One region of the Psychroflexus torquis ATCC 700755 genome, then DNA from elsewhere that is predicted to be linked to it. Evidence: riboswitches for the same ligand, from Rfam matches in the RefSeq annotation. Region 1 holds a riboswitch; the other holds the start of a gene.
What was found. A riboswitch is a leader RNA that binds a small molecule or an ion and turns the genes downstream of it on or off. The one in region 1 is predicted to bind thiamine pyrophosphate.
Positions count from the first base shown of each region.

Region 2: linked by a shared signal. The riboswitch ahead of thiE (thiamine phosphate synthase) and the one ahead of thiC (phosphomethylpyrimidine synthase ThiC) in region 1 are both predicted to bind thiamine pyrophosphate.

Region 1 covers NC_018721.1:4,250,659-4,263,599, forward strand. The annotation lists partial or broken gene P700755_RS20200 (transposase) at 1-121, shown strand, start outside; gene P700755_RS18265 (hypothetical protein) at 232-972, opposite strand; gene P700755_RS20940 (carboxypeptidase-like regulatory domain-containing protein) at 1,338-2,186, opposite strand; gene P700755_RS18280 (DUF2971 domain-containing protein) at 2,484-3,356, opposite strand; gene P700755_RS18285 (IS30 family transposase) at 4,250-5,227, shown strand; gene P700755_RS18290 (hypothetical protein) at 5,217-5,783, opposite strand; gene P700755_RS18295 (IS4-like element ISPto2 family transposase) at 6,236-7,471, opposite strand; TPP riboswitch at 7,758-7,852, shown strand; gene thiC (phosphomethylpyrimidine synthase ThiC) at 8,156-10,015, shown strand; gene typA (translational GTPase TypA) at 11,674-12,941, shown strand, end outside.
Region 2 covers NC_018721.1:3,335,372-3,348,312, reverse strand. The annotation lists gene P700755_RS14470 (T9SS type A sorting domain-containing protein) at 1-713, shown strand, start outside; gene P700755_RS14465 (class I SAM-dependent methyltransferase) at 723-1,535, shown strand; partial or broken gene P700755_RS14455 (DUF885 domain-containing protein) at 2,895-4,602, shown strand; gene thiD (bifunctional hydroxymethylpyrimidine kinase/phosphomethylpyrimidine kinase) at 4,619-5,428, opposite strand; gene tenA (thiaminase II) at 5,461-6,120, opposite strand; gene thiM (hydroxyethylthiazole kinase) at 6,168-6,977, opposite strand; gene P700755_RS14435 (ABC transporter substrate-binding protein) at 6,983-7,858, opposite strand; gene thiE (thiamine phosphate synthase) at 7,860-8,489, opposite strand; TPP riboswitch at 8,552-8,640, opposite strand; gene P700755_RS14425 (acyl-CoA thioesterase) at 8,779-9,162, opposite strand; gene P700755_RS14420 (S8 family serine peptidase) at 9,401-12,763, opposite strand.

The sequences.
Region 1 (12,941 bases):
TGAGTCTATTAATAGGTACATGCATTGGTATAATACCGAAAGATTACATTCTAGTTAAGGATATCTCTCACCTCTAGAAATGGAAATAAAATTGAGAGGATCTAATAAAAAATTAGCTTAAAAAATTAGTCACAAATTTACTAGCTAATCCATTTTCATTGGAATGAAAATTAAGAAACTTCCTTGAAACAGAGATGTTATGTTTCAAGGAAGTTTTAGATTCTTATAAAATTATTCTGGCCATGAGTTGGTGACCTTACCTTGGTCATCAAACACTTCTAGTTTTACGTTATTGTCTTTATCAACATAAAACATAGCTTTTGGTTTTCCGTTATCTCCAAATAGAAATAACCCATTATTTTGACTTTTCGTTTTTCCAAGCAGTACCCTTGGTGTCCCGCCTATAAGTCCTTGATCTGAATATTCTCTGTATTTTTGTCTTCTTAATTTTTTATCTTTAATACTATCTATCTCTGCCATTATTTTATGTGTTTCCTCAATAGATACGTTTGCAGTACGATCGTTAAAAACTAAAGCACTCGATACTCTTCTTTCGTCTCCTCTTGCTTCATCAGTCGTTATGAGTTGCATTACCTGGTCACCGTCATATCGATCGTATGATAATGAAAGTCCAGAACTATGTCCTTTTTCATTTTTGGCACCGTCATATATAAGTCCGCCACATTCAAGGCCATCTTCATTAAAATATAACATTCCTGATCGTTTTTTTCTGTTTTTATTTATAGCTTTATTATTGATTATAGTTTCTCCATTTGGAAACTGTTCTACATTGGTAATGATTATTTTAACAGTACCGTCAGCTTCTACAATATTGATGCGTTCCACATCAATAGTTCCGAATTTTTGATTTTCATTCGTTTTAAAAGCAAACAATACTATTACTGCCATAATAGCTACTGTGCTGACTGCAAATGTTCTTAGTAATACTAGTTCTCGATTTAATTTTTTCATGATCTCTATTTTTAATTATTTAATTATTTGAGACAATGGTAGAACTATAATCACAACTCGACAAGAACTATATAGGGAGTACAGGAAAATATGAGTTGAAGTAAGGAATAAATAGGTTGAGTGGTTTTCTGAAAAATCTATTTAAATCATTAAGTGTAAAGTTTCACCATATGGTTAATGAAATTTCGAGGAACTGAATTTTAAATACGGGCATGAGAGTAATTGTTATGTGTTTGTTTAAATTTAGTCACCTGGTTAAGCAACTGAATGAGTAAACAAATACTTACCAAAGAAAATTCCTAGGGAATTTTCTTTGGTAGGCAATGTCCAGAGTAGTCAATTATACAGCGTGTTGCTAGTCGTTTTTATTTAGAATATTCTTCCACTTTTAAATGTATTCCAATTCCTACATTATATTTTGCTCTTCTTTCATTCCATTCAACATCAACATTATTTCTCCAGATAAAAGGGCCACTGAATAATTTGGAGGAAAATCTAATTCTCTTATTTTCTTCTTCAATATTTACATCATTTTCTAGATGAATACATTCTATAGATACTATAAAATCATTTTCAAAAGATAAATATTGATTTGAAACATCAATTTTAACCAGTCCCGTTTCACTGATTTCAACAATATTATCAACTTCATTTATTTTCACAAAATCTATTTGATCATCTTTAATAGTGTAAAAATTGACTCTAAAAGTTGCAGATTTATATCCTAGTTCAGCTATATTAAATTTAACATTTTTTATATCGTAGGTTTTATTTTTTTTCACCTCAATTTTTTTACCGATTTCTGTGCCTAAACTTTCGGAAAGAAAATTGACTAGAATCATTTTTGTTTCAGTTTTAGATCCAACAATTTTTTCTTTAAATCTCCTTTTTTCATTAGAAACCATAACTTCCTCTAAACTCTCAATTTTAGAGATGAGTTGAATAGGATTTAGTTCTAATTGATTTTTAATTATTTTTTTTTCAAAATTCAAATGTGAAAAAATTAAAGAATCATTCTCTTTTAGTAATGAGTTTTCAAAAGAAAATAGTCCTTTCATAGTACTCACTGTTCCAATAGAGGTTCCTTTTATTGAGATGTTTACGTATGGTATTCCATTTCCAAATTCATCTACACATTTTCCCTTTAGTTGAGAATAAGAATTTGAAACAAAAAATAAGCAAGCGAAAAGCAGTAATTTAGAATAGTATTTCATTTTTTTTCTATAATAATTTATAATAACTTATATTAAGACGAACGAACTTAAAGTTTGTTACAGTTCAGCAATCAGTTTTTAAATTACTAGCGACGGGTATTATAGGGCAAGTAGAGCGGTAAAAAGCGATACGTCTTTAATTTTACACTGAGCCAAAATGGTGTAACTTGATTTTAATTGATTCATTCTTAAAAGCCAAATCAAATAGATTTGGAGAACTTAGTTTAAGGCTCTAAACTTTGGGTTAATCACCAAAACCCGTATTAACTATAGCCATTGTTTCACTTTCGTGTTCTTTCATCTAGTTTGTATGTCAGATTGAGAAACTTGCATAATAACTTTCTTATCATATAACAAGCTTAATATGTAGCCAATTTGGTCTTTATCGCCCGCATTACAACCTATTTTTAAAATGTCTTTTGATGCAATTCCATCATGTCCAAAATTTGTGAACATTTTTAATGTGTTTGGTGTTTTATTTTCTATAAATATATTTGATTTTCCATTTTGGAAGTTACCATCTATATTTTTGTGAAAAGTACCGTTGGAAATACAAATTATTCGCCATTCTTTTTCTGAAGACCACTCTTTTCTTTTTATCATAGAAGATATTAATGAACAGAAAAATTTCAATTCATTTAACTCTGCATGACTAATTTCATTATCAATAAAGTAACTGTTGATGTCTGAAATAAAACCGCTTTTCATCTCATCAAAAATAGTTCCGTATGGATCTATATATTTAGAATTATTGCTATAGTATATTACTGGAATCAAAAACACAGTAATGTTATCAATTTCACACCAGAATTCAAGAAGGTTTTTAGGAGTAAAACCAACACGTATTCCTTTATGTTTATTTCCATATTTTTCCCATTGATTCATATCGTCGTTCAATTCTGATAGACTGAAAACGAACGCTGAAAAGTTGTTAATCGATTGTCCTTTATATGACTGCTTTAATTTATTAGATAGTGTTTGATCAAATTTATTGGAGATATATTCTTGACCATATATTAATTCATTAGGGTCATTCATTAAAAAAATACTAGAAGCTCTAATGGATTGAGATTTAATCATTGCCTCCATCGCTTCTAATGAAGTGTAGTGATATAATTGCGATTCTTGTTTGTATTCAGGATTATTTGAAATAATTTCATTCGCTTTCATTGAAAAATCTTCGAATCTTTTTATGAATGTATCCTTAATAGAAGTCATTGATTATAAGTTTTTTTTACATGAAGCACAAAATATGGACAATATAATAAGTTGTGTTATTCTCATTTCAGTAACAGTATAAATTTAGTGATTTTTTTATTGTCTTAAAAGTCTTAACATTAAAAACATGCTTTAATAAATGCTGAAATATTGGAAGTAATTAATCTATATCTCAAACCACAACATTAGATTACACTCTATTGTAAAAGAATCTTAAAATGCTTTTTACTAGCTACTAATAGACTAATCAATAGCTAATTAATGGCCTCCAATGGCTTCACAATTACCTTGAAATAGAAAACCAACGTTAAGACTAACGGCTTTTTATAAACTCGTTAATCTTAACCTTGGTTATGAAGTTTAAAATTACTTCAATTACAATAATTATTAGCGCATTTATTCCACCAATTGTATTGCTGATTTGCCCTGTCTGACTAAAATCAAAATCACTCTAATATACAGGTATAGTAAAAGCAAATAAACTTCCAATTAAAATAAGCACAACTCTTATATAGTTAAAAATGGATTTATTTAACCCCTACATTTATTTTTCTAATAAGGGCTAACCTTAGGACATAGTAGAAGTAGAGTTCTACCAACTTTACCATTTTTATTATGATGTTAGCAAACGTACTTTCTTAAAACCTACTTATTAAATTTTATAGCAATTGCCTTTTTTCCACGTTTATACATTATTGCGGACTTGAATTCAACTAATAAATGCAACTTTTAGATTTGATTATTATAGCTACTTTTTCAAAACAAGAAAGAGGAAAATATTCCTCTTTCTTGTTTTGATGGAAAGGTTATTTTTACAGCATCAAATCGCCAAAAAAGAAGTTGCAATGAGTCACCTTACCAAAGAACAAAGATATACAATATCTGTAATGCGCAAAGAAGGCTATAACCATAGAGCTATTGCAGAAAGTATAGACAAAGACAAGTCAGTAATTAGTCGAGAGCTAAAGCGTAATAAGGATCAAAGAAGCGGTGAATATCGCTATGAATTAGCTGTGAAAAAGTGTCGCGAGAGACATAAAACAAAACCTAAACAGATTTGTTTTACAAATGAAATAAAAACAGCTTCAGAAAGGCTTTTAAAGTTAGATTATAGTCCAGAACAGGTAGTAGGGATATTAAAGAAACACCAAGAACCTAGTGTAAGTGTTGAAACACTTTATCAACATATCTGGAATGATAAAAAACATAAAGGAACCCTACATAAGCATCTAAGACATCAAGGCAGGCGTTATCGTAAAAGAGGCGCAGCAAAGGATTCTAGGGGTATTATAAAAGACAGGGTAAGTATAGAAAAACGACCTAGTAAAGTGGAGCTCAGAGATCGCTTTGGAGATCTTGAAGTGGATTTGATAATAGGTAAAAATCACAATCAAGCTATTCTAACAATTAATGATAGAAGCTCTGGAATGCTTAAAATGAAAAAAGTTCCTTCTAAAGAATCCAAAGGGGTAGGCTTAGCAATCATAGATTTATTAGAGGATTGGAAACCTTATTTGAAAACTATTACAGCGGATAATGGAAAAGAGTTTGCAGACCACCTTGTGGTAGCGCAAGAGCTAAATATAGATTATTATTTTGCAAGACCTTATCACTCCTGGGAACGGGGTTCAAACGAAAACCTAAACGGACTGATAAGACAATATTTACCTAAAAAAACAGACTTTACAAAAATCACTGATTACCAAGTAAAACAGATACAAGAGAAATTAAATCTAAGACCTAGAAAAAGGTTCAATTATGAAAATCCTATATTTGTAATGGATCAATTATTATTTAACCCAGAAGTTGCATTTATGACTTGAATCCGGCGGATATTTGTTTTCTCCAAAATTTCTTTTCCATTTTTTTCGCAAACTTCAATAAATCTTGTTCAATACTATTATTTATTAAACCTCCCGTTAAAGCAGATTTCCACTTAATTCCTCCCCTAATTTTTTTTATGAAATCATAGTCTTTTATAGGTTCACTCATCACAAAGAAAGGAATTGCCTCAATTTTTTGAACTACGGCAATTCTGTCATTTTCAGGAGTTTTTTCGTCCGTAAACTTTATTGCAGTCATTTGTTTTCCGTTTGTATAAATTACTGCGTCAAATTTTATATTTTCATATTTGTATTGTTTAGCTAATTTATTAATATACTTACTCACCTTTGTAGCTATACTTTCATTTACCAATCCTCCAGTAATAACAGAACCCCATTGTATTCCTTTTCCACCTCCTTTTAAAGTTTCATATTCTCTTACAGGTTCTGCCAATAAATAAACTTCGATTCCATTTACTTTTTGAACTTTCGATTTAATTTGTGCAACACTATTCAGCGTAATAAATAATACTAAAATTGATAATACTTTTCTCATACTTTTAATTTTCCTTTTGTTTTGATTTGTGAATAATTACTTTTTTCAATTTATAATTTTGACTGGTTTTCAATCGCATATTTGCTAACGCGTTTGTATATTATTTGTTGCGTTGATCGGACAACCAATTTAATATTTGCAAACTGAATAGAAAATCCAAGAGTTCCTCCGCTTCGGGATTCCTAAGTGGAGAATAACTTACGATTAATTTTACACGCGTTGTACACCTTAATTTAGTGTCTAATTGAAGTGTAAATACTGTATTTTTCTATTATTGTTTTATTATCCCAATCAATTTCTAATGTTTGATATGATCTACTTACGCTATGTTTTTCTGCCGAAAATTGAAATACCTAAGCCAGTTTGTTATATTTTAACACTAGCATCCGAAAGTTTTTAGAAAGAAGTAAGAAACATGTTTCTACCCCAATGTTTACATTAAAAAGCTCACTTTACCCAGAAAATAAGTCCCTCTCTAACACTAATACTTTTTGTGGTGAAATTGTCACTTTACGAACACCTTCTCTGACTTCATTGCACACATAGTCTAGTGATAAGTAGTGATATAAGCAAAATCTCACTTTTTCTGACAAATTAGAAAAAGCAACTGCTTTTTTGGAAATAGTTCGCTTTATAAGCTCTAAAAGTAGATAATTTATCAGCGCTACATATATTTGCGATTTTACTGCATTCTCACTGGTTCCCCAGAAGGTTTTTACTTGTAGGTTTTGTTTTAAAGCTTTAAAAAACAATTCAATATCCCAACGTTTCTTATATAATGCTGCAATGGTATTGTATTCCCAATCAAGTTGGTTGGTAATAATGGCAATTACTTTGTTTTCATCTTCTTTATAAACATGTACCAATCTTAGTTTATGCTTTGAAATACCCGTTTCTATCGCCCTACCTGATGTAAGTTGTATTATTTCATCTTTAAGAATATGTTGGTCAACATCATCAGCAAGCTCCAGCTCCTCTATCGTTTCATACAAAGTGTTGGACTTAATTCTAGTAACAAATACATTTTCTGCTTTTATTCTATTGAGCATTAATTCAAAATCGAAATAAGCTCTGTCTTCAACTATAATAGTGTCTTTAGGGAAAATCAGTTGCTTTAATCCATATCTGTCATGAACCTTTGCTTCTGTTATATTTACTACATCAGGTATCATTAAATTATAATCCCAGCTAGTGTGCAATTTAATACCTCCTTTAGCTGTCCGAAACTCTGCCCAATCAAACATAGCCAGACACAAGGAAATCGTTGAGCTATCTATTAGTTTAACTACCTTGCCCTTAATCTCTTCTATAATATGGGTGTTATGATGCTGTTTTAGCACCGATTTATAGTGACTTAATAAACGATAATACAAGCTCTCAAACACCTGCCAGTCACGCTTTTTATTGCCATCGCTCATTGTAGAACGAGCAGGGCTTTGGGTTAAACCTAAGTCGCTTATAAAAATCTCGCTAACTCCAATTCCTGCTGATATATCATTGAGGCTCTGGCACTTATTAAGCTGTCCGAAAGTTAAAGCAACAAACTGGTCGTAAGTTCTATACTTATGAACACCTTTATCTGTTTTGTAGGTATTGGTGCAACTTCTAAATAACCAATGGGGTACTAAATCTAAAATTTGTCGAATGACTGGTTTATTGTTATTTTTGTTTCGCCTGAAGAGTCCCATATTTGAAAAGTTTTTGGTAGAACTCAAAAATACGTGATTCTGAGGGCTTTTTAAAATCCCGACTTTCGGATGCTAGTGATATTTTAAGTCTACATCAAAATCTTTAGAATCCAATGCATTTCTTTTCGGTCTTTGACACTATTTTTGGTTCCTTATAATGGATTACTCCCCTTAGTCATAAAAATGCTTCCCACTCCCCCACTGTTTTACTCTTATCTTTAGAAATGACTCTAAATAATTTTAGTTATTTATCCTTCTTATTATAAATTACCTTGTATATTTATCTTGTAAATTTTGGGAGTAGCTATTGAGTTAGTTTGAGAAAAATCCTTAGAACCTGATTTGGTTAATACCAACGTAGGAAAAAAATTACTTAGATTTAGTTGTACAGACACTACTTCCCAAAGGTTTACAGTACTATTTTATAAATATAATCACTATAAAAGTAAACCAAGAAATCCATCAATTTTCAGAAATATTAAAGGCAATTGCCCACGTTCGTTTTATAACTATAAATACGAATAAGACAGTCATAACGCTAAGTAGCCCTGTTTTTAAGAAAATGTATTGGTCTTTTTTGGAGCATTTTAAAATAGTGATAAAATGCTAATTGGTATATCCACAACAGGAGGTTAACTAATTAGTTATTAAACCTTGTAAACTATTTAATTGATCTAAGATAAAATGAAAAAGAAAGACACTGCACCAAGTAAAAATGGGATTACAAGACAAGCATTTCCAAATTCAAGAAAAGTATATGTATCAGGAAAAATTCATCCACAAATCAGTGTGGCCATGCGTGAAATCTTATTAAGTGACACCAAAGACTCAAGGACAAAAAAGAAAACACCAAATCAGCCAATAACTGTTTATGATACTTCAGGACCGTATACAGATCCTGATAAAAAAATAGATGTACATATTGGTATTGACAGAATTCGTGAACAATGGATTTTAGATAGAAATAATGTAGAGCAATTAGAAGGGTTTACTTCCAAATATTGCAACCAGCGGTTGAATGATAAAAGTTTGAACCACATGCGTTTCTCGTTATTAAAAAAACCCTTGCGTGCAAAAAAAGGAGAAAATGTAACGCAGTTACACTACGCTAAAAAAGGAATAATCACACCTGAAATGGAATACATTGCTATTCGCGAAAATCAACGAATAGATGAAATGACTGAGATCCGAAAGCAACACAAAGGAGAACATTTTGGCGCTTCCATTCCAGATCGAATTACACCGGAATTTGTGCGGTCAGAAGTCGCCAGAGGACGTGCTGTAATTCCATCGAACATCAACCATCCAGAAGCAGAACCTATGATCTTAGGTAGAAATTTCTTGGTAAAAATAAACGCTAATATCGGAAACTCTGCAGTGACCTCCTCTATTGAAGAAGAAGTAGAAAAAGCAGTTTGGGCCTGTCGTTGGGGAGCAGATAATATAATGGATTTATCCACAGGAGAAAACATTCATGAAACTAGAGAGTGGATTGTACGTAACTCTCCTGTACCCGTTGGCACCGTGCCAATTTATCAAGCTTTAGAAAAAGTAAATGGAGTTGCAGAAGATTTAACCTGGGAAGTTTTTAGAGATACGCTGATAGAACAAGCTGAACAAGGCGTTGATTATTTTACAATTCATGCAGGCGTTTTACTACGGTATGTACCAATGACAGCCAAGCGTGTTACCGGTATTGTTTCTCGTGGAGGCTCTATCATGGCAAAATGGTGTTTGGCACATCACAAAGAGAGTTTTTTATATACTCATTTTGAAGATATTTGTGAAATTCTAAAAACCTATGATGTTTCCCTTTCTTTGGGAGACGGTTTACGACCAGGATCTATTGCAGACGCCAATGATGAAGCTCAATTTGCAGAGTTGGAAACTTTAGGAGAACTGACAAAAATATCCAGAAAACACGAAGTTCAGTGTTTTATTGAAGGTCCAGGTCACGTGCCAATGCACATGATTAAAGAGAATATGGAAAAGCAAATAGAGCTTTGCGATGAGGCTCCTTTTTATACATTAGGCCCTTTAACGACAGACATTGCTCCCGGGTATGACCATATTACTTCGGGCATTGGAGCTGCGATGATTGGTTGGTTTGGTTGCGCAATGTTGTGTTATGTAACACCAAAAGAGCATTTAGGCTTGCCGAATAAAGAAGATGTTCGAGTCGGAGTCATCACTTACAAAATAGCGGCACATGCTGCTGATTTGGCAAAAGGACATCCTGGAGCGCAACATAGAGACAACGCCTTAAGTATGGCGCGTTTTGAGTTCCGTTGGGAAGATCAGTTTAATTTAGGATTAGACCCAGAGCGCGCCTTAGAATACCACGATGAAACTTTACCCGCAGATGGCGCAAAAGTGGCGCATTTCTGCTCTATGTGTGGTCCTAAGTTCTGTTCTATGAAAATCTCTCAGGAAGTACGCGACTTTGCCGCAGAAAACGACATTGTAAACAATGAAGTCATCGTCAAAGGCATGGAAGCCAAATCGAAAGAGTTTAAAGAAAAAGGATCTGAAGTGTATTTGTAAGATTTTTAGGAAGTTCCCACGCTTTAAAAAAAAAGCGTGGTCGGGCTTTCCTTTTTATCTTTTGCCGAAAGAGCAAAAGGATGCCAATACAATCCCTAACTCATGCCTAGTTAAATTTATAATGTCCTATAAATAAATTTAATTATACAACAACGCAGTTCAGATTTTATGCTGGATTAAAGTTGAAATAATTAGCATAGCCTTTATCAGGGAATTGTTTTTGATAAAAACCAACTTAAAAAGCCTGTACCGAATTTAGTTCAGTACAGGCTTTTTAGTGCGACAGTTTAGGTTTAGATTGGTATTACCACTAAAATCATGATCTCCTGATAAAATTATGTGTCACTAGTCAAGTGATCTTTCAATATAGTGTAGTATATTTAATAATCATACATGTTTTAAGGCAGCTATAAGCTAGCCAGCAAGGGTACTTCCACATTCGTGTGGTGTACCCTTCTTTTATGATAATTATTTTCATAAGAATTTCGGTTTCTATCTTTCATAAAAATAAGATCAAGCATTTTTCTCTATACAGTTATCAGAGCTTTCATTTTGATTCTACTTTTTAAGAGGAGTTTGACCTGTAAGTCTTTATGAGATTGATTATATTTTATAGAGAACAGAAATGGAATATTTATTTCTGTTCTTAAAGGCTTATTTCTTCTTTTTGATATTCTAAATTTATCTTTTAGTGATGTTCCAGACTGTTTTTCTATTTAACTTTCTCATCCAATTCCCTATTATAAATCCTCCAATTATACCCGGTATAAACCAACCATAAAAGCTATGGAAATATTCATTCACAACAACAAATACCGTTGTGGTACAAATGTATCCTCCAATCATTTTGCTTAAATGTAATTTTAACCATCCATTTATTAATCGTTAAGGTGTTTTGAACAACATTAAATCTGTAATAGAAAATTATATTTATAATGCCGTATGAATAAATTGAATTATTTTTTGATTGATTGATTGATTGATTGATTGATTGATTGAAATCAAAAATAACTAGGATAGCCTTAACTACGGTAATTATTTTTGATGAAAAGCAGGCGAAAAAAGCCAGTGCTGAATTCGTATCGGTAAAACAATTTATTGCGTTATTATAGGTCTAATTTGGTGTTATACCAAATTATATTTATAATGCCGTATGAATAAATTGAATTATACTACAACGTAGCTCAGCACAGGTTTTTTGATTGATTGATTGATTGGTTGATTAAAATCAAAAATAACTAGCATAGCCTTAGCTACGGTAATTATTTTTGATGAAAAGCAGGCGAAAAAAGCCAGTGCCGAATTCGTATCGGTAAAACGATTTATTGCGTCATTATAGGTCTAATTTGGTATTAGTAGTGTATATAAGTCTGGACTTCGCAGTGCGCAAGCGATTGGTATTTTAATGGAAAACAACTTTCCAGCTGCAGTATTAAACTTAAAAGGAGGTTGTTTTCAATAGATCTCTTACAAGGATTTAAAAAGAGTAATTGTATTAAAGGGTATTAAATTTTAAAATTAATACAACAAAGTACTGTAATAATAGCAATTAAACTAGAAATAATAAGATGTCAAGCTACATTAATAAAAAATAAACACTTAGAATTTGTAAAATTGCTTAGAAAAAAGTATTTTTGCACCAAATTTAAGAAATTCGCATGCATCAAATTAGAAATATCGCTATCATAGCCCATGTCGATCATGGAAAAACAACCTTAGTAGACAAAATTATAGATCAAGCAAAAATATTAGACGATCGTAAAGAGCGTAAAGATTTATTGCTAGATAATAATGACTTAGAACGTGAAAGAGGAATAACCATTCTTTCTAAGAACGTTTCTGTAATGTATAAAGGAACAAAAATCAATGTCATTGATACACCTGGTCACGCCGATTTCGGTGGAGAAGTAGAGCGTGTATTAAAAATGGCTGATGGTGTTTTATTATTAGTAGATGCATTTGAAGGACCAATGCCACAAACTCGTTTTGTATTAGGTAAAGCTTTAGACTTAGGTTTAACTCCCATTGTTGTTGTCAATAAAGTAGACAAAGACAACTGTACTCCTGACATCGTTCACGAAAAAGTTTTTGATTTAATGTTTGCATTAGATGCAACGGAAGAACAATTAGATTATGCAACCATTTACGGTTCTGCAAAAAATAATTGGATGAGTACAGATTGGAGAAATGAAACGGATAACATTATTCCTTTGTTAGATGCCGTTTTAGAATCTATTCCAGCAACTAAATACAACGAAGGAACACCACAAATGCAAATTACTTCTTTAGATTTTTCTTCTTTTACAGGTAGAATTGCTATTGGACGTGTATTCCGTGGAGATTTAGAAGCGGGTAAAGATTACACGTTATGTAAAGCTGATGGTGTTACTAAAAAAGTAAGAATTAAAGAATTGCACGTATTTGAAGGTTTGGGGAAAATGCAAGTAGAAAAAGTACCCTGTGGAGATATTTGTGCAATTACGGGTCTTGATGGATTTGAAATTGGTGATACCATTGCAGATCTAGAAAACCCAGAAGCATTGCCAAGAACAGAGATAGACCAACCAACAATGAGTATGTTGTTTACAATTAACAATTCTCCTTTCTTCGGTAAAGAAGGAAAATTTGTTACTTCGCGTCACATTCGTGATCGTCTGTTCAAAGAATTAGAAAAAAACTTAGCATTAAAAGTTGAAACCACTGATAGTGAAGATAAATTTAACGTTTATGGACGTGGAGTTTTACACTTATCTGTTTTAATTGAAACAATGCGTAGAGAAGGGTACGAATTACAAGTGGGAAGACCACAAGTAATTATTAAAATGATTGACGGTAAGAAACATGAGCCAATGGAAACATTGTCTATTGATGTTCCTGAAGAAATGGCTTCTAGAGCTATTAATTTAGTATCCCTTAGAAAAGGAGA
Region 2 (12,941 bases), 920 kb from region 1:
GTGTCGTCACTTCAGACTTTACCAATTTTTTTGGTGCAATAGCATCTGTCATTCCGAATCCACAGATAAACGCAAACAACCCTAGTCTTAACGTTGGGCAATTTATTCGAAGTGGCGGTGATGGATTTATGCGGAGTAAGTTGGCCTTAACAGACTTTATTGAAAACATGTCTACTTTTGGAACTATCTCTATGAAAGTATATACCGATGCCCCTGTAGGCACTTTGTTGAAATTTAAGTTAGAAAGTAATGTAGAGGATTTCGGAAAAGAACAAGACGTCTTCACTACCGTATCGGGCGAATGGGCAACCTATACTTGGGACCTTTCAAACGGGGATAACCCAATTTATAATGTTCTGACATTGATGCTAGGCTATAATGGACCAAACGATGCCTCTGCTAATGCGACATTCTTATTTGATGATATTGAGCAAGTATCCAATACACTCAGCGATGGCTTTGATCAATTATCCAATATTAAGGGAGAATTGAGCAGTTATCCAAACCCAGCGAAAGACCAATTGACCATACGCTCAGAAAATAAAATCATCGAAACCCTATATCTGTTTGATATTCTTGGTCATCAGATTAAAGCTCTTTATCCAAACAGCCTAAATATGAATATTGATGTCTCCGATTTATCTAGTGGTGTCTATATTGCAAAAGTTATGACTCTTTCAGGAACAGGCAGTATAAAGTTAATCATCGAATAGCAAAAAGGAATGAACAAAGGACAAATATCAAATACTCTTCGACAGTATAGACTTCTCTATCCTCTTGATAAATTGAGGTACGTATTAGAGAGAAATAAAAATAAAAAACTGAATAAAAAATTTAAAAAAGATAATCCGGAAATTTTACTGCCGCCTGATTACTTAATGTATGAATCTTTTCAAATTGATTACTCAAAATATTATTTTGGGGGTAAAACAACTGCTGAATGGATTTTTAAACTATTAGGAAAACACATAAACTTGTCTGGAGGAAAAATTTTAGATTGGGGGTGTGGTCCTGGAAGAATAATTAGGCATATGCCTTATATTTCTAATGACCAATCTAGTTTTTATGGAACAGATTATAATAAAGAATCTATACAATGGTGCAAAAAGAATATTCAGAAGGTGAACTTTAATCACAATAATTTGGAAGCAAAACTTCCTTATGAAGATAACACATTTGATGCCATTTATGGAATCTCAATTTTTACCCACCTTTCAAAAGAAATGCACTTTAACTGGTTTAATGAATTAAAAAGAGTCTTAAAACCAGGCGGGGTAATGCTTATAACAACTCAGGGAGAAAATTTCAGGCCAAAGCTGATAGAGGAAGAAAGGAAAAAATTCGACCAAGGAGAACTAATTATAAAAGGAAACGTAAAGGAAGGGCATAGAACATATTCTGCATTTCATCCAGACCTATTTTTAGAATTATTATTTAAAGAGGTCAACATACTTGATAAAATTGTGATTTCACCTAAAGGTAAAGACTATCTACCTCAAGATAGATGGCTATTGAAGAAGAAGGCTCTAGTTTAAACCAGCTAGTATTTATATGTTGAGTTTATAGAAACAGAAAAGATTAAAAAAGAAATACGCTCACTGCTGCTTTGGCACTAAAGACTTTGGATGTTTGGGCATTGAAGTGTTTTGCGGACGTCCACCCACACTATAAACACTTCATATCTACGCGATACTTTGCTCAACTAAGAGGAAATAAAAAGTGTAGAAGTCAGTATTTAATTACTTTCAATTTCCTTCTGATTTATTTTTAACGAAATTCACTATTTTGATTATCAGATTAAGCTGAGTCCTAATCAGCGTATTCAATAGTTGTTGTTCACACTTAGCATGCGCTATTTGAAGCAAAGGCATTGCCTGTGAGTGTTGATATTTTACGGGTTGAGTTCTTGATTTTAATAAAGACCAATTCAAATAATACTGTAAGTATTTTGTGGCTACACAATTGAAGGCATCCCTTTACGCTGAAGGTCTCATATCTATATAATTTTAGATAAACATTGGACACATTAATCTTAGAACACCGCTTTAAATCAAATGGAAAAATTCAGTGAGAAAGAATTTAATCACCTAAGATAGAGGAGTTATATTTTTAGATCCAGAGAAGTGAACATATATCAATTTTCATAATTCTTAATTTACATATTTCTTTAATGCCAAATTAAACCTATAATGTCATATAAATAAATTGAATTATACTACGACGTAGCTCAGCACAGATTTATTGATTATTTTTGATAAAAAGCAGGCGAAAAAAAACGGTTTATTTCGAAAACATAGATTTAAAACTTGATGATAATAGCATACTAGAAATGTCAGTTCGAGTGGTTTTAACGAATTTTTGTTTGAAAAAATCATTGAAATTGTATCGAGAACGCTTCAGATAACAAGACACATCTCGATACATCCCGACGAAAACGTCGGAATACTCGATGAGACAAAACAACTTAATATCAGTTTTTTTATAGATTTAAAACTTGATGATAATAGCATACTAGAAATGTCGGTTCGACTAGTTTCAATGAATTTTTGCTTGAAAAAATCATTGAAACTAGTCGAAAACGCTTCAGATAACAAGACACATCTCGAGTATCCCTACGAAAACGTCGGAATACTCGAGAAGACAAAACAACTTAATATCAGCTTTTTTATAACTTTAAAAACTTGATGATAATAGCATATTAGAAATGTCAGTTCGAGTGGTTTCAATGAATTTTTGTTTGAAAAAATACCTTTAGTCTAATATGAATAGGTCTTATATATTTTTTAACCCCTTAATCTCAAAATCAATATTATAAGATATCTCCTTAGTTGGAAGTTGTTAGACGACCCTATTTCCTGCATATAATCTATCTTTAAACTTTAAAATAAACATCCATGAAATACATTATATGTTCTATAGTCTGCCTTTTAGTAGTAAATTTAGGTAAGAGTCAGACCCCTAGTCGGCAATTAGATTCCATCGTTCAGACCTATCAAGACCATAAAGGGTATGATCTAAAAACCTATCCCTTGGGTCTATACACAAAAACTTATTACCAACAAGAAGCTGATTTTGCGAGTCAACTCCTTACCGATTTAGCTGAAATAGATAACAGTCAACTTTCAGAAACTGAACAGATTTCATTAGAAATGCTAAAGTTTAAGCTTAAGGAAACAGTGGACTTCTATGAGTTTGAAGCCTACTTAAATCCACTACTGTCCGATTCTGGTTTCCATCTTAGTCTATCTTATGAAGTGAGAGACCTCAACACTTATGAGCAAGTGAAAGTTTATCTCAACAAACTCAACGCTATTCCTACATATGTCGACCAACATTTTAAACTTCTGAGACAAGGCTTAAAAAAAGGCATCACCCAACCCCGAGTGATTTTTGAAGGCTATGAATCGACTTACGATTCTCAAATCGTTGACCAACCTGAAGACAGTTACTTTTACGAACCCTTTCAGAACCTCCCTTCTACTCTATCAGAATCTCAAAAAGACTCTGTGATTCAAGCAGCAAGAACAGCCATAAAGGCCAATGTCATTCCACAATTTAGACGTGTTAAGAGCTTTTTTGAAGTGGACTATTTGCCCACTACTAAAACCACTTTAGGGGTCTCAGAAGGACCACAAGGCGAAGCCTACTATCAAAATCGGTTAAATTACTATACAACCTTGGATCTAACTGCTGAAGACATTCATCAAATTGGTTTGGATGAAGTGGCGAGAATCCATACAGAAATGAAAGCCATCATAACTAACCTTGGTTTTGAGGGGAGCTTTGAAGAGTTCATCCAATTCCTTAGAACCGATGAGCAGTTTTATGCTAAAACTGGAGAAGACCTTTTAAAAGAAGCCCGTGATATAGCCAAACGTATCGATGCCAAGCTCCCGGCCTATTTCAAGACTTTACCTAGAAAACCCTATGGTGTCGCTAAAGTCCCCGATGCCATTGCTCCTAAATATACAACAGGCCGCTATATTGGCGCTTCTAATGACACTCAGCCGGGGTATTATTGGGTCAACACCTACAACTTAACCAACCGACCTTTATATGTCTTACCGTCCTTAACTGCTCACGAAGCAGTCCCTGGACATCATTTACAAAACGCTCTTAATGCAGAGCTTGGCGATAGCATCCCTGATTTTAGAAAAAACATGTACTTATCCGCCTATGGAGAAGGCTGGGGATTGTACTCTGAGTTCCTTGCTGAAGAAATGGGGATTTATACCACCGCCTATGAGCGATTTGGGAAACTGACTTACGAGCAATGGCGTGCTTGTCGTTTAGTTATAGACGGGCATTCATGCCATGGGATGGACTCGAGAGGAAGCTGTAGACTATTTCACCAAAGAGACAGCCCTTTCGTTACACAATATAAATACCGAAGTAGATCGCTATATTTCATGGCCAGGACAAGCCGTTTCTTACAAGATTGGTGAGATCAAAATTCGTGAATTAAGAGCGAAAGCTGAAAAAATACTAGGTAGTGGCTTTGATATCCGTGAGTTTCATGAAGTTATTCTTGAGCAAGGAGTCGTCACCCTTCCTATTTTAGAACAACGCGTTACCACATATATTGATAAAAATAAAAAGTAAACTCAAAATTAAAAAATTAGTCTCCCAACTTATAAAAATGATGAATTGGACCTGAGCCTTTGCCTAATTTATAATCACCACCCGCTTTGATCGCTTGGTAAATAAATGTTTTTGCTTTTTGAGAAGCGTCTTCTAAACTAAAACCTTGAGCCAAATAACTTGCTAATGCAGAAGATAAACTACATCCTGTACCATGTGTATTTTTGGTTGTGATTCTTGGTGAACTCAATTTTGTTATCTGTTTTGTTTTTACATTGAATAAAATATCGACAGATTTATCACCTTTTAGGTGTCCAGCTTTAAGTAAAACAGAGACCTTAAACTTTTCGGCCAAAGCTCTTGCATAGTCCGAAAACTCCGTAGTATTTTTAATAGTTTCACCTAGGAGAAGCTCCATTTCGGGCACATTAGGTGTGATTACTTCTGCCTGGGGTATTATTTGATGCATCAAGGCCTGTATGGCATCTTCCTGAAGCAAAGGATCACCAGAAGTAGCTACCATAACAGGATCTAAAACGATATGTTTTGCTTTATAATGTTGAAGATGTTTTGCAACTTCTTCGATAACCTCTTTAGAATGAAGCATCCCTATTTTTAAGGCGTCTGCTCCAATATCATCCATCACCGCTGTCAATTGGTTGGCTATCATCTGAGGAGAAACACCTTCAATAGCGTTTACACCAAGGGTGTTCTGGGCTGTAATAGCAGTAATTATGGTTGCAGAATAAGCTCCGCAAGCTCCAGCCGACTTAATATCAGCTTGTATGCCTGCTCCACCACCAGAGTCACTTCCTGCTATGATTAAAAGCTTTGGGTACGTTTTCATTTTTAGTCATTTATTATTGATGGTTTTTTAACTCAGACTGGCCATTTTTCCTTGCGATAAGCACTATCCCAAAACATCCATTCCAGTTGTGCAGTCTTTAGAAAAGCTTGTGTCATTTCTTCTCTTACTTTGGGCGTGGTATTTTGAGCATAATACTCTGTAATTTCAATAGCGCGATCAACAGACTTTGAAAAATCCTCACCTCCATAGGTATCTATCCACTTTTGGTAAGGATTATTATTTGTGTTGGCAATTGACAGCAAATAATCCCCGACTTCTTTATAAATCCAGAAACAAGGCAAAACAGCAGATAAGCTCACTTCTATAGAATCGTACTGATAAACTTCAGTAAGAAAACCAGTATACAAGCTACAAGTTGGAGATTTCTCTGGTGCCTTAAATCCTTTCAATTGAGTTATAAATTCTTTGTGCAAATCTTTTTCAACTTCAATAGTTCCATTCGCAAAACTCATATAGTCCAACGAATGATAAGGATCTTTTAATTGGGTAGCAATATTACCTAATACCTTCCCATAAATAGATAGATAAAAAGAATCTTGGTACATATAAAAATGAAATTGTTCAGCACTTAAAGTTCCTTCACTTAACTCTTTAATGAACGCATGATTTTTAATTTGGTTCATTAATGGATGTACTAAATCAACTGTTTTCAAAAACCATTTATAATTCATAATTCATTTATTTTAATAGTGGACTAATCGCATGGTATTATACCAATTTAAACAAATTCAATCTTGGATTTATCTCTCAAAATGGTGTCATTAAGTTTATATATTTCATCGATAAGAAATACTCTAAAACTCCCAGGATAACACCCTCTATTGTGCTGGGCAGCATGTTCACCAGCTATTCCCATGCTCAAGAAACTCGCTATACAAGAGGCTAACAAATTTTCCTTATTGGCACCGCAAAATCCAGCAGTAAGGGCCCCAAGCATACACCCAGCTCCTGTGACTTTGGTTAACATGTCATCGCCATTATGAACAAGTGCCGTTGTTTCTCCATCGGTTATAATATCAATTTTGCCTGAAGCTGCAACAATGCATTTCCAATCTTTAGCTAGTTGTTGACAAACTTCTACGCCATCCTCACCCTTATCTAAGGAATCCACTCCACGCACTTTAGTTTCTACTCCTGCCAAAGATTTGATCTCGCCGAGATTGCCTTTAATGATATCTACCTTACCAAAAGATCTTAACTTATCTATAAAACCAATTCGTCTTGGGATAGCTGCACAACCTACTGGATCTAAAACCAAAGGTATGTTGAGCTCATCTGCTGCTTTAACAGCTTGTAGCATAGCTAGCTCTTGCTCTTTGGTTAAGGTTCCTATATTTAGGTAAACAGCGTTGGCAAGCTTTGTAAAATCATAAGCTTCATCTGCAGATTCGCACATGGCTGGCGATGCACCAATGCTCAACAGAATATTTGCACAATCGTTTATAGTCACGTAATTGGTAATGGCCTCTACAAGTGGAGTTTTGGATCTTAAATTGGATAATTGACTGTAAATTTGTTTTTCTAACATAAATTTTAATTTAAAAATGCTTTTTTGAATTTATCTTCACTTAGATCTGTGATGCCGATCTCATTAAAGAACTTTAAAATAGGTAGCTCTTTTTCCGATAAAGATTCAAAGTCTTTACTAAAACATTTGGTTGTCGCTTTCAAAATATCGTCCATCAGTGGAGTTGATTCTTCTTTTGTATACGCATAGTAAATAGTATAAGCTTCCTCTGGGTTTGTCTCAATAAATTCAATAGCCTCTTGGATAGCTTCTACGAATGCATTTACTTTTTCTTTATTTTTTTGATAATATGATTTTGAGGTAAAAAGGTCTAAAGCACAAAAGTTTGCAAACCCAGCCGAATCTGAGTCCATATGGATCACATCCATATTTTCATGTTTAGCTTCAATACCTTCAAAATTATAAAAATACAGCCATCCTGCATCTGCTCCTTCTTTCATGTGTTTGATAAGGTAAAAATCCTTAGCAATAAATTCAATCTGTGAAGGCTTGATGTTTACGCCTTGTTTAGCCCCATAACGCTTTATAATTTCAAGGCCAATGCCATTGGTTTTCTCATTTGAAACTGGAGTGGCAACTTGGATTTTCTCACCTTTCTTTAGGGCCTCAAAAGAAGTTGTTTTCATAATAACGCCACCTTTAGTTTCAAAATAAGTTCCAAGAGAAAGGAATTCTGTATGGTACTGCTCAATGAGGTGCAAAGGTTCGTTGGTCGCAAATTCTATGTTTCCTTCAATGAGATCTTGAAGACCGTCATAGTGGTCTGTTGGTACTATCAATTCAAAATCGCTGATTCCATTTTTTTTCAAAAAACCCTTTGCTTCGGCAACGATTATTGGCAGGTGGTCTGGGTTTAAAAACCATTCGATAGCTAGTTTCATTTTATTCTGATTTTGAAATGAGTTTGTTTAATTCTGTAACCGTCTTTTTTATACTTTCAGATTCAAAAATATCACTTACCAAAGCATATAAATCCGGTTGAAAATCAACAATTTCATTGATGTTTTTACGATTGATCCCCCCTATGACACAAATTGGGACATCTAGTTCTGCTTTAGCTTTGGAAATAATTTCTTTGCTCACCACATCGGCTTTAGGCTTCGTTTTGGAAGGATAAATAGCCCCAAATGCCACATAATCGGCTCCATCATTTACCGCTTGCTTTGCGCGTTCAATATCTCCATAGCAGGACACTCCAATAAGCATTTTTTCTCCAACTTCTTCTCGAGTTTCTTTTACGGTTTGGTCTCTAAAACCGACATGAACGCCATCAGCACCTATTTTTTTGGCTAATTGCACTCTGTCATTTATAAAAAAAGTCGCTTTTTTTTGATCACACAAATCTTGTAGAGATTTAGCAATAGGCTCTAGCTCGTCATCTGTAGATGACTTATCTCTAAGTTGTATGACTTTGGCTCCTGCCTCCAAGGCTTCTTCTACCTGTTTTACAATGGTAGATTTTGGAGTTAATACTTCGTCTGTAACGGCATAAATGCCTTGTAATGATTTCATTTTTGTATAAAATTAAAAAAACCGCTTCATGTGTATACACGAAACGGTTTATTGATTTTTTTTCAATTTTTGTTTCGTTTTCCTACGCTGATATTACTCAGTTCAGGTTCTAGGATATACTCTCAGCCTTTCGGCACTCCTAACGATCATATAAAAGTAAATAATGTAAGTTAACTTATCCCCTTCAGCTATTCTAAATCTCTAGATTTTACATTAATTTTAAGATAAAGCCTGAGCTGAGTAGTGGGAAGCGTTAATTTTTAACGAAAATAAAATCAAAAAAAACCTTCTAAATGACTTTGACAGGATTTTTGTCTTCATCTATAGCCACGAAGGTGAATTCTCCAGTCACAGCTTTTTCTCTAAATTCTGTATACATCTCTTCTACAAAAATATCTACCCTAACTTTCAGGCTTGTATTGCCAACATAAGTTACAAGTCCAACTAATTCTATTATTGTTCCAGCTGGTATTGGTTTTTTAAAATCAATTTTATCGCTACTTACAGTCACCATACGTTGTCTACTAAACCTAGTTGCTGTTATAAAAGCGGTCTCGTCCATGGATTGCATGGCAGTTCCTCCAAATAGTGTATCGTAATGATTTGTAGTGTTTGGAAAAACAGCTTTAAAAATGACAGTCTTTGAATTTTCAATTCGCTCTTGAATGGTCATATATTTGAGTTATGATGCTAAGGTAAGTTTTTTACAAACTTAGTTTAATACCAAACTAAATTTATAATGTCTTATAAATAAATTGAATTATTTTATTCCCATGATTAAAAAAAACTGAGTATTTGCGATATTTTGAAAACAAATTTGTTTAAACCATTGAAGTTGGATTTATTTCCTACAAAACAAAAACCCCCACATCATTAGATGCAGGGGTTATCACTAATTAGATTATATAGTTTTATTCCTTAATAAATCTTTTGGTCATCGTGTCTTTTCCTGAAGACATCCTTAGGAAATAATTTCCTGAGGATAAGGACGATACATCTATCGCCGTATTTAAACCATTAGGTATTAAAGATATAAGAAGTTTTCCTTGAATATCAAAAACAGTCACTTTATCAATGGTTAATGGCGTATTTCCAAGCTCAAGAAACAATGTCTGTTGAGCAGGATTTGGGTATAGTGCTACTTTAAGAGTCTCAAATACATTTGAACTTAATGTACAAGCTGAGGTAGGATCTAACAATGTAATACTTACCGTTTCTTGTACTTCGTTGCCACTAGTGTCAATCAGTGTATATATAACCTCTACCACTTCATTTTCAGGATCATAATCATCACAGTTGAAATCAACTTGACTTAACTCCTGAGTTGCAATACCACAATTATCTATTGAACCTCCATCTACATCGTCTAGGCTAAGTGTTGCATTACCATCCTCATCCAATTCTAAAACAATATTCTCATTCAACAATATTTCTGGATTTTTATTATCATCAATAATGATATCTTGAGTTTGATTACTTATGTTTCCAGAACTATCTTCAAATTCCCATGTCACCGTTGTGCTTTCTAAAATAGGAAATTCTACAGTCGTTGTCCCTTCAATTTCAACTGCATCGCAATTGTCTTGTGAAGTTGGCGCGAAAAGCTCCACTACTTCACATTGAGCAACAACATCTTCTAAAACTGCTTGAGTTGGAACGGGCGCTTCATCACTAAAGGTAACGGTCACGGAAAGACGGTCTTGGCTTTCACATTCACCTTCTAAGCTAGCAGCATAAAGTGTTTCTCCATTAGAAATTATGTAGTCTGCTGCTAGAGCAGTTCCATTACTTTCTTGTGTATACCAGACAACAGTTACTGCATCCACTTCTAAGCCGTCTAATAACGGAACAGAGCAGAAATCTTGCTCTGCTTCACCCTCAGGTGCAAGTAAATTACACGTTTCATCAGATAACAGAATTACTGAGTAATCTTCAACCTCTCCCCATTCAAAAGATTCACAAGGTGATGGTAAACCATCATATTTCATAGAAACTCGCATTCTTAAGTTTTCTCCTTCTACAGAACCTTCAGGAACTGTGAACGTTGAACTCACCTCTGGACTTTTTGAAGGCGCACTTGATAAAACTAATTCTCCATCATCAGTAAAATCTCCATTCAGATTAAAATCTATCCAAACATTAATTCCTTCGTCATAGATTATTCCCGACCAATTGGGATTAACTGTAATTGTATACGATTCTGCTACAATTAGTTCTGTGGAAAGATTTGTAAAATCTGTATACCCTAATCCAGCACCAGATTCGTTATCTAAAGTATGTAATCTTACTCTGGCGATGTGCTCGTCGGTCGTTCTCTCGCCGGCAGAATTACAATACTCTAAAACAAATTCTTCAGTTGTGAATGTTATGGGTTCGGAATAGTCCGATGTGGTATTTTCAGTTAAACATTGAGTACGGATTTGAACTTCATACGTAGTTAATTCTGCAAGACCCTCCAAATTAATGGCATTGGTTTGTAAACTACTTTCGATCCAATCTGTGGTTCCTTCTTCTCTATATCTGAAATCAAACTCGCCGCCTGGAGCATTATCCCATAATAAAGAGGCAGATTCTGAATCTATTCCAACTACGGTAATTCCAGATGGAGGAACAGCTTCACAAACAACTGGCTCTGCATAAAGACCCGTTACAATTAAAGTAAAATTCTGCTGTCCATTGGTAAGACTCCCCTTATGAGTTACGGAAATCGTATAAGTACCTGAGGCATTTTCGATGTCTACTCTTTCAAATGGATCTCTGGAATTATTCCCCTTTTCATTAGTATTAACACCAGTTAATCTCCAAGGAAGATAATCGGTTCCTGTTTGTTCTAAGGATATATCAAGATCATTCACCAATCGTGCTTCATCAGAATTAACTTGTGTTGTTGCTGCCCCAGCAGGATCTGTCCATGATATGGAAGCCAAAAGTGCATCAACATCATTACTTTCCACTTCTAAGGTATACGTTTGACCAGGTAATAAAGACAAGTCATTAATGATAACACCGTTATCTTTTTGACTCAAACTTTCAGCAGCTCTTTTAGAATTCATTAGCCCCCAGCCAAATACCGCATCAGGGCCATCCAAACCAGCATCATCTGCTGTGTGAAGTATAAGTCCTTTAAGCGAAGCTGATCTCAAATAATTTCCATATAAATTATTTGAGTGTTGCTGAAGCAATAATGCACTCCCCGTAACATTTGGAGAAGCCATAGAAGTCCCTGAAATTTCACCGTAAGCTGTATCTCCAGTTTCATAAGTCGAAAAAACACCTTGACCATTACCAGTGATATCTGGTTTTATTCTAAGGTCATCTGTAGGACCTTGACTACTAAAAGAACTTATAAATACTGAAATCAATTCTCCATCATTAGTGACATTAGCGTCTCTTGCACTTGCAACAACCAAATTGTTTTTCGCTGTAGAATGTCCAGTTAATTTATCGTAGCTAGGATTACTGGGATCCAATGGAGATCCATTCCATGAGTTAGTACCATCGTTTCCAGCAGCAACAACCATCAAATAAAAAGGTGCATTATAATGAATTACATCCCAATTTCTAGATTCCCCAATGTACCCCCCAAAATAATAGTCTGGCAATGTATTTGGTCTAAATCCATAGGAATGGTTTGAAACCAACATGCCCTGAGCAGCAGCGGCTGTAGCTTCAGCTAGGTCATTATTCCATTTATACCCTTCAACATTGCCCTTTGGAGCCATTCCTTTTGCATTTGGAACCACGCCAGAAGCCATGATAGTCCCAGTGACATGGGCCGCATGAAAATTTAAATCTAAACCTTCCGAAGCTACATCCATTATCGTAACTCTAGTGTTCCCAGAGGTTTGGTATTCTTGGTGAGTGACTCTAGCATGACCACCGTCCCAAACATGAGCCGTCATATCTTGACCATCTAAGTTAAAGCCAGTTGAGCCGCCAATATTTAGATGATCTGTTCTCGTTGAACGAGAAGCATCTACATTATAAGTCTGATAATAAATAGGAGTTCCTTTTTCATCAAATCTTTGGAGTTCTGCATAGCTTCCATCTTTTAGCGTAAGAGAAGTCTCTAAATTTCTTCGTTTAGCTTGGTCTAAAACCGATTGTTTTTGAGACGTAAACACATCACCAAAATCGCTTGAAAGTTGATTGAGCAAAGAGGTATTGTATTTGGAAGTAATTCTTTGTTTCTGATCTTCCGTTTGAGAAAAAGACGTTAAGCTTATAGAGATAGTAAGACTAAACATCAAAAGCTTGAAGTAATTTGATTTCATGTTTTTTTTGTTAAATAATTAATTAATACCAAATTAAATTTATAATGTCGTGTAAATAAATTGAATTATACTACGACGTAGCTCAGCACAGGTTTTTTGATTGATTGAAATTAAAAATAATTAGCATAGCCTTAGTTACGGTAATTATTTTTGATAAAAAGCAGTCGAAAAAGAAACA